DNA from 2 places in the Caulobacter sp. CCNWLW153 genome. Region 2 is predicted to be linked to the other one. Evidence: riboswitches for the same ligand, from Rfam matches in the RefSeq annotation. Region 2 holds a riboswitch; the other holds the start of a gene.
The links. A riboswitch is a leader RNA that binds a small molecule or an ion and turns the genes downstream of it on or off. The one in region 2 is predicted to bind cobalamin.
Positions count from the first base shown of each region.

Region 1: linked by a shared signal. The riboswitch ahead of metE (5-methyltetrahydropteroyltriglutamate--homocysteine S-methyltransferase) and the one ahead of V6S85_RS01460 (TonB-dependent receptor plug domain-containing protein) in region 2 are both predicted to bind cobalamin.

Region 1 covers NZ_JBAKFV010000017.1:80,664-84,497, forward strand. The annotation lists gene metE (5-methyltetrahydropteroyltriglutamate--homocysteine S-methyltransferase) at 1-2,187, opposite strand, end outside; cobalamin riboswitch at 2,304-2,519, opposite strand; gene V6S85_RS22540 (PepSY domain-containing protein) at 2,677-2,994, shown strand; gene V6S85_RS22545 (response regulator transcription factor) at 3,012-3,689, shown strand; gene V6S85_RS22550 (sensor histidine kinase) at 3,706-3,834, shown strand, end outside.
Region 2 covers NZ_JBAKFV010000001.1:353,774-357,607, reverse strand. The annotation lists gene V6S85_RS01475 (hypothetical protein) at 1-68, shown strand, start outside; gene V6S85_RS01470 (response regulator transcription factor) at 53-409, opposite strand; gene cobU (bifunctional adenosylcobinamide kinase/adenosylcobinamide-phosphate guanylyltransferase) at 530-1,045, opposite strand; cobalamin riboswitch at 1,086-1,286, shown strand; gene V6S85_RS01460 (TonB-dependent receptor plug domain-containing protein) at 1,395-3,305, shown strand; gene cobD (threonine-phosphate decarboxylase CobD) at 3,305-3,834, shown strand, end outside.

The DNA of each region.
Region 1 (3,834 bases), on a different contig from region 2:
TGGGCTGCGGGGGGCGTGGATGTCGTAGACGCCGGGGCCGATCTGGGCCGGGTAGGCGTAGGCCTCGAAGGCGTCGAGCAGCTCCATCTTCGATCGCGCGGTCTCGATGGAGATGACGTCGGCGTCCATGGCGCCGATGGCGGCGATGATGTCGTTGAACTCCGAATAGCACATGTGGGTGTGGATCTGGGTCTCGTCGCGCACGCCGCTGGCGGCGATGCGGAAGGCCTCGACGGCCCAGGCGAGATAGGCGTCCCAGTCGCCGCGGCGCAGCGGCAGGCCCTCGCGCAGGGCGGCCTCGTCGATCTGGATGATCGCCGCGCCGGCGGCTTCGAGGTCGACGACCTCGTCGCGGACGGCCAGGGCGATCTGGCGGCAGGTTTCACCGCGCGGGATGTCGTCGCGGACGAACGACCATTGCAGAATGGTGACCGGTCCGGTCAGCATGCCCTTCATCGGCCGGGCGGTGAGGGATTGGGCGTAGGCCCACCACTCGACCGTCATCGGCGCGGGGCGAGAGACGTCGCCGTAGAGGATCGGCGGGCGCACGCAGCGCGAGCCGTAGGACTGCACCCAGGCGTGCCGGGTGAAGGCGAAACCGTTCAGCCGCTCGCCGAAATACTGGACCATGTCGTTGCGCTCGAACTCGCCGTGGACCAGCACGTCGAGGCCGATCTCCTGCTGCCAGGCCACCGCCCGGGCGGTCTCGGCGCGCAGGAAGTCGGCGTAGTCGGCGTCGGCCAGCTGGCCCTTGGCGTGGGCGGCGCGGGCCTGGCGGACGGCGGCGGTCTGCGGGAACGAGCCGATGGTGGTGGTCGGCAGGGGCGGCAGGCCTAGCCTGGCCTGTTGCAGCACGATGCGCTGCTCGAACGGCGTGGCGCGGGCCGCGTCATGGGCCGTGACGGCGGCGGCGCGGGCCTGGACGGCGGGATCGTGGATGCGCGGCGAGGTCTTGCGCGAGGCGACGGCGGCGCCTGCGGCGTCGAGCTCGGAGCGGACGGCGGCGCGGCCCTGGTTCAGGGCCTTGGCCAGGATCGCCAGCTCTTCCAGCTTCTGCACGGCGAAGGCCAGCCATTGGCCGACCTCGGGATCGAGGTCGGTCTCGATGGCGAGGTCGAGCGGGGTGTGCAGCAGCGAGCAGGACGGGGCCAGGATCACCCGGTCGGGGCCGCGGGCGGCGACCACCGGCTCGACCCGGTCGAGAATGGCCGTAAGGTCGGCGCGCCAGACGTTGCGGCCGTCGACGACGCCCAGTTCGAGAACGAGGCTGTCGCGGGCCAGGGCGATGACGGCGTCGAGGTCGCCCGGGGCGCGGACGAGGTCGAGGTGCAGGCCGTCGACGGGCAGGTTGGCGGCCGTCGACAGGTTGTCGCCGTAGGTCCCGAAATAGCTGGCCAGCAGGATGCGGATGCGCGGGGCGGCGTGGGTCAGGGCGCCGTAGGCGCGGCGGATCTCGGCGCGCTCGAAATCGGTGAGGTCGAGCGCCAGGCAGGGCTCGTCGAACTGCACCCAGTCGGCGCCGGCCTGGGCCAGGCGTTGCAGGATCTCGGCGTAGACGGGCAGCAGGGCGGACAGCAGCGACAGCGGCTGGAAATCCCCATTCGGGTTGGGGTCCTTGCTCTTGGCCAGCTTGAGGAAGGTGACGGGGCCCAGGATCACCGGGCGGGTGAAGACCCCCTGCGCCTTGGCCTCGAGGAAGTCGTCGACGACCTTGGTCGAGGTCAGGGCGAAGGCCTGGCCCGGCGAGAGCTCGGGCGCGAGGTAGTGGTAGTTGGTGTCGAACCACTTGGTCATTTCGAGCGCCGGCAGGCCGGAGGCGGACGTCTCGTGAGCGCAGCCGTGGTCGCAGGCCTGGCGACCCGGCGTGCCGCCATCTTGCGTTCCTCTGGCCATGGCGAAGTAGAGGGGCAGGTCGACCGGGCCGCCGGTCCAGCCGTAGGCGGCCGGGATCGCGCCGACCATGACGGCGGTGTCGAGCACGTGGTCGTACAGCGAAAAGTCGTTGCTGGGCACGTGGTCGACGCCCAGGTGGGCCTGGCGGCGCCAGGCCAGGGCGCGCAGCGTGGCGGCCTCGCGCTGGAGGTCGGCGGCGTCCAGCCGGCCGGCCCAGTGGGCTTCGAGGGCGGTCTTCAGGCGGCGCTGGGGGCCGATGCGGGGAAAGCCGAGGGCGGCGACGGTGACGGTCATTTACTAGCCTCTGTCTCGATGGTGACGGAGGCTGGACGGGGCGCAGGCGCGCAGGCGCGCGAACGGGATGGCCGACCCGCGCCTGGAACTCGCGACCAGACCGGGCACCCCGCCGGAGGACGTTATCTGTCGAGGCAGGTCTCCTGGCTCGCGGGTCAACGCCGCCGTCCTGGCCTTCCCGGCGCCCCACCGAGTCGAGTTCGGGGCGCCAGTGACACGTATCGGACGGCCGCTCGCCGCTTACAGTTGCGGGGGCAGCGCCGGTTTCGCACCGGCTTCCCTCTTAGCTTTGGACGCGCGAGCGCCCGCAGACCACGACCCCCTTATCAAGCCTGGGGTCGTGGGCATTGTCAATTGGGACATAAAGATATCTTTATGTGATCTCCGATTGCGTCCGAGCGTGGCCTTGGCCCGTGACAGGACGTCGCACACCGTTCATAAACCCCGCGTTCAGTCTCCATTCAGCCGCATGCGGCTAAACCGGACGCCATGAAGCCGATCCGAGCCATACTCGCCGCAGCCGCCATCGTCGCCGCCCTCCCGGGCGCGGCTCTGGCCCAGCGCGGCCCTGACTCCCTGGGCGCCGACTGGCGGGCCCGGCAGGACCAGGCGCGTGGCGGCGTTCAGTCGGGCCGGCTGGTGCCGCTGAGCGTGGTCATCGACCGCATCTCGCGCCGCACTCCCGGCCGCCTGCTCGACGCGGGCCTGGAAGGGCGCAACTATCGCATCCGCTGGGCGACGACCGACGGCCGCCGCATCGACTTCATCGTCGACGCCGAGAGCGGCCAGATCCTCAGCGGGGGCTAAGGAGTCTCTTAAGAACTATGCGCATCCTGCTCGTCGAAGACGATCCCGACCTGTCGCGCCAGCTGAAGCTGGCCCTGGCCGACGCCGGCTATGCGGTCGACCACGCCGCCGACGGCGAGGAGGCTCAGTTCCTGGGCGAGACCGAGCCCTATGACGCGGTGATCCTCGACCTTGGCCTGCCCAAGGTGGACGGGGTGTCGGTGCTGGAGCGCTGGCGGCGCGGCAGCGTCGCCACGCCGGTGCTGATCCTCACCGCCCGCGGCGCCTGGAGCGAGAAGGTCGCCGGCTTCGACGCCGGCGCCGACGACTACCTGACCAAGCCCTTCCACACCGAGGAACTGCTGGCGCGCCTGCGGGCGCTGCTGCGGCGCTCGGCCGGCCACGCCGCGCCGAGCCTGACCTGCGGCGGCCTGCGCCTGGACCCGCGCGCGGCGCGGGCCAGCGTCAACGGCGAGCCGCTGCGCCTGACCTCGCTGGAATACCGCCTGCTGCACTACATGATGATGCACCAGGGCCGGGTGATCGGCCGCACCGAGCTGGTCGAGCATCTGTACGATCAGGACTTCGACCGCGACAGCAACACCATCGAGGTGTTCATCGGCCGGCTGCGCAAGAAGCTGGGCGCCGACCGCATCGAGACGGTGCGGGGCCTGGGCTATCGGCTGATTCCGCTGGAAGGCGAGACGGCCGGGTGATCCCGCGCGGCGGCGCCTGATGCTGCTCGGCTTCCGCAAGCGCTCGCTCGTCCGGCGGCTGGTGCTGCTGGCGGCCAGCTGGACGCTGATCGTCCTGCTGGCGGCCGGGGCCTTCCTGACCGCCCAGTTCCGCGACGCGGCCATC
Region 2 (3,834 bases):
CCGCCTGGGCCTTGGGCCTGGGGTTCTTCGCGACGATCCTCGCCCTGGGGCTTCAGGCCGCGGCCTGAACCTCGCCCCGCTGCAGCGCGCGCACGGCGCTCAGCAACCGCGCCGGCGAGATCGGCTTTTCCAGCCACATGTCGGGCTCGACCTTCAGCACGCGCGGGTCGCTGGCCGACACCATCAACACCGGCACGTCGCGGCCTTCCACCGCGCGGATCAGTTCGGCCCCCGTCATGCGCGGCATCGAATTGTCGGTGATCAGCAGGTCGGGCGCGAAGGCGTCGAAGGCGTCCAGCGCCTCGCGGCCGTCACGGCTCCACAGGACCTCGAAGCCCGCGTCCTGCAGCAGCATCTCGTAGACGCCGCCGAGGAGAATGTCGTCTTCCGCGATAAGGATCCGTCGCATGGCCAGCCCCAGCCCTGTCGAATGTGTGAACAGGTCTTAACCATGCTGGGACGCCCGGTGTCAGCGTGCGCAATCGTCGCATTTCCCGAAGTTGAGCAACCGTCGACTGAGTCGCGCGACTCACTTCATCCGCAGGCTTAGCCCAGCCGCGACCAGATGGACGGCGTCAGCCGCCCGGGCCAGGGCCTGGTGCAGGCGGCCGGCCTCGTCGCGAAACCGGCGGGCCAAGGCGTTGTCGGGCACGACGCCCCAGCCGACCTCGTTCGACACCAGCCACAGTTCGCCGTCGAAGTCGGCGACCGTCGCGACCAGATCGGCGGCGGCGGACGAAAGGTCGCACTCGGCCAGCATCAGGTTGGTCAGCCAGAGGGTGAGGCAGTCGACGACCGCCACGGCCCCAGGCGGCAGGCCCCGCAGGGCCGCGACCAGGTCCATCGGCGCCTCGAGCGTGGTCCAGGCCTCGCCCCGGTCGACCTGATGGCGCGCGATGCGGTCTTCCATCTCGGCGTCGAAGGCCTGGGCGGTGACGATCATCACCGGCGTGGCGCGGCGCGCCTCGGCGACGATCTCGGCCGCGCCCTGCGCGAACGCGCTCTTGCCCGAACGGGCCCCGCCCAGGACCAGGGTGACTGACAACGCTGAGGCCTCCAGATTGACGGTGTGCGGCGCACCATATAGTGCAGCCAGCGCGACAGGTTCCTCCCAAAGAGGATGAAAAGGGAACTCGGGTGTGAAACCCGGGCTGCCCCCGCAACTGTAAGCGGCGAGTTCGCGCGTCACATGCCACTGGGACTGTTCTTCGGAAGAGGCCTGGGAAGGCGACGCGCAGCAACGATGACCCGCGAGCCAGGAGACCTGCCTGTCGTTGTCGTTTTTCGTCCGGCCGGGGTGCGCCGTACGATCGGGTTCTTCCCCGCATGACGACGTTGGTCCGGGCGTGTTCCTCGCGGAACGCGCTCCTTCTTGTCGCGCACGGAGGAACGACATGCGCCTTGTTTCCCTGCTGGCCCTCGCGGCCGCAGTTCCCACCCTCGCCCTGCCCGCCCATGCCATGGCCGATGACGCCGTGGCGGTCGACCAGATCGTGGTCACCGCCGGCCGCGAACCGGAAAAGCTGTCGGAAGTCTCGACCAGCATGACGGTGATCGACGCCGAGACCCTGAAGAAATCGCAGGCCGTGGTGGTCTCCGACCTGCTGTCGCGCACCGCGGGCGTGACCGTCACCCGCAACGGCGGCGTCGGCGGCACGACCCAGCTGCGCATCCGCGGCGCCGAGACCGACCAGACCGTGGTGCTGATCGACGGCGTCAAGCTGAACGATCCGTCCTCGACGGGCGGCGGCTACAACTTCGCCACCCTGCTGGCGGGCAACATCAACCGCATCGAAGTGCTGCGCGGCTCGCAGTCGACCCTGTGGGGCAGCCAGGCCATCGGCGGCGTGGTCAACATGATCACCGCCGTGCCGACCGGCCCGCTGGGCGCCACCGTGTCGGCCGAGGCCGGCTCGCGCGACACCGCCTACGGCCATGCCGCCGTCAGCACCGGCGGCGACTGGGGCGGCTTGCGCCTGGCCGGCGCCTACTACACCACCGATGGCGTCTCGGCCTTCGGCAAGTCTTACGGCGGCAAGGAGAAGGACGGCTATCGCAACGCCGCGATCAGCAGCCGCCTGGACCTGAACGTCACCGACTGGGCCGCCGTTGACCTGCGCGCCTCGTACGCTGCGGCCAAGAACGAGTTCGACGGCTTCCCCGCCCCGCTCTTCGCCTTCGCCGACAGCCCCGAGTACGGCAAGACCAAGGAGCTGGTCTCCTATGCCGGCGTGCGCCTGAGCGCCTTCGACGGCGCCCTGAAGAACCGTCTCGGCTACGGCTACACCCAGACCGACCGCGACAACTTCGATCCCAGCTCGTCTGTCCCCAAGACCTTCGAGGCGCGCGGCACCAACAGCCGCTTCGAGTACCAGGGCACCTGGACGGTCAACGAGGCCCTGCGCGCCACCTTCGGCGCCGAGACCGAGCGCTCGTGGTTCCGCACTGCCTCGCCCTCGACCTTCGCCCCGAACCCGACGCCCGACCGTCACGCGGCCAGCACCGACAGCCTGTACCTGCAACTGCAGGCCAAGCCGGTTGCGGGCCTCGTCCTGACCGGCGGCGTGCGCCAGGAGGACCACTCGGCCTTCGGCGACGCCACCGTCTATCAGGCCGGAGCCACCTACTCGCCCAACGACGGCGTGACGGTGTTCCGCGCCAACTACGGCGAAGGCTTCAAGGCCCCGTCGCTGTACCAGCTCTACAGCATCTACGGCGATCGCAACCTGAAGCCGGAAGAGTCCGAAAGCGTCGACCTGGGCGTCGAGCACAGCGTGCTGAACGGCCGGGTGCGCGCGGGCGTGACCTGGTTCCACCGCGACATCACCAACCAGATCGACTTCGTCTCGAACAACAACCCGCCGAACTACGGCGGCTACGCCAACTTCGCCAAGACCGAGACCAGCGGCGTCGAGCTGGAAACCACGATCGAGGTGACGTCGGCCCTGCAGGTGAGCGCCAACTACACCAACATGGACGCCATCAACCGCTCGGCCACGAACAACGGCAAGCGCCTGCCGCGCCGCCCGAGCGAGACGGCCAACCTGAACGCCGACTACGACTGGAAGAACGGCCTGACCACGGGCGTTTCGGTGCAGTACGTGGGCGAAAGCTACGACAACGCCACCAACGCCCGTCGCCTGAAGAGCTACGCCCTGTTCGACCTGCGCGCGGCCTATCCGGTCAATGAGCAGTTCGAGGTGTTCGGCCGCGTCGAGAACCTCTTCGACAAGGAATACCAGACGATCTACCGCTATGGCTCGGTGGGCCGCGGCTTCTTCGCCGGCGTGCGGGCGAAGTTCTGATGACCGGCGCGCCGTCGTCCCTTTCCGGACACGGCGGCCGCCTGGCGGCGGCGCGGGCGCGTTTTCCGGACGCGCCCGCGCCGTGGCTCGACCTGTCGACGGGGATCAATCCCCGCCCCTATCCGGTTCCGCCCCAGGCCTTCGAGGACTGGGGCCGCCTGCCCGACCCGGCCGACCTGCTGGCGCTTGAAGCCATGGCCGCGCGGGCCTTTGGCGTTGACGACGCCAGCCGGGTCGTGGCCGTGCCCGGCAGCGAGACGGCCATCCGGCTGCTGCCCAAGATCCTGCCCCGCGGCCGTGTGAGCCTGCCGCTGCCTACCTATTCCAGCCACGCCCAAGCCTGGCGGCGCGTCGGCTCCGAACTGGTCGCCGATCCGGCCCAGGCCGACGTCTGCGTGGTGGTGAACCCCAACAATCCCGACGGCCGCAGCCTGGCGCCCGAGGCGGTGCTGGCGCTGGGCCAGCGCGGCGCCGTGGTCGACGAGGCCTTCGTCGAGTGCGAGCCGTCGTTGTCGGTCGCGCGCTTTGC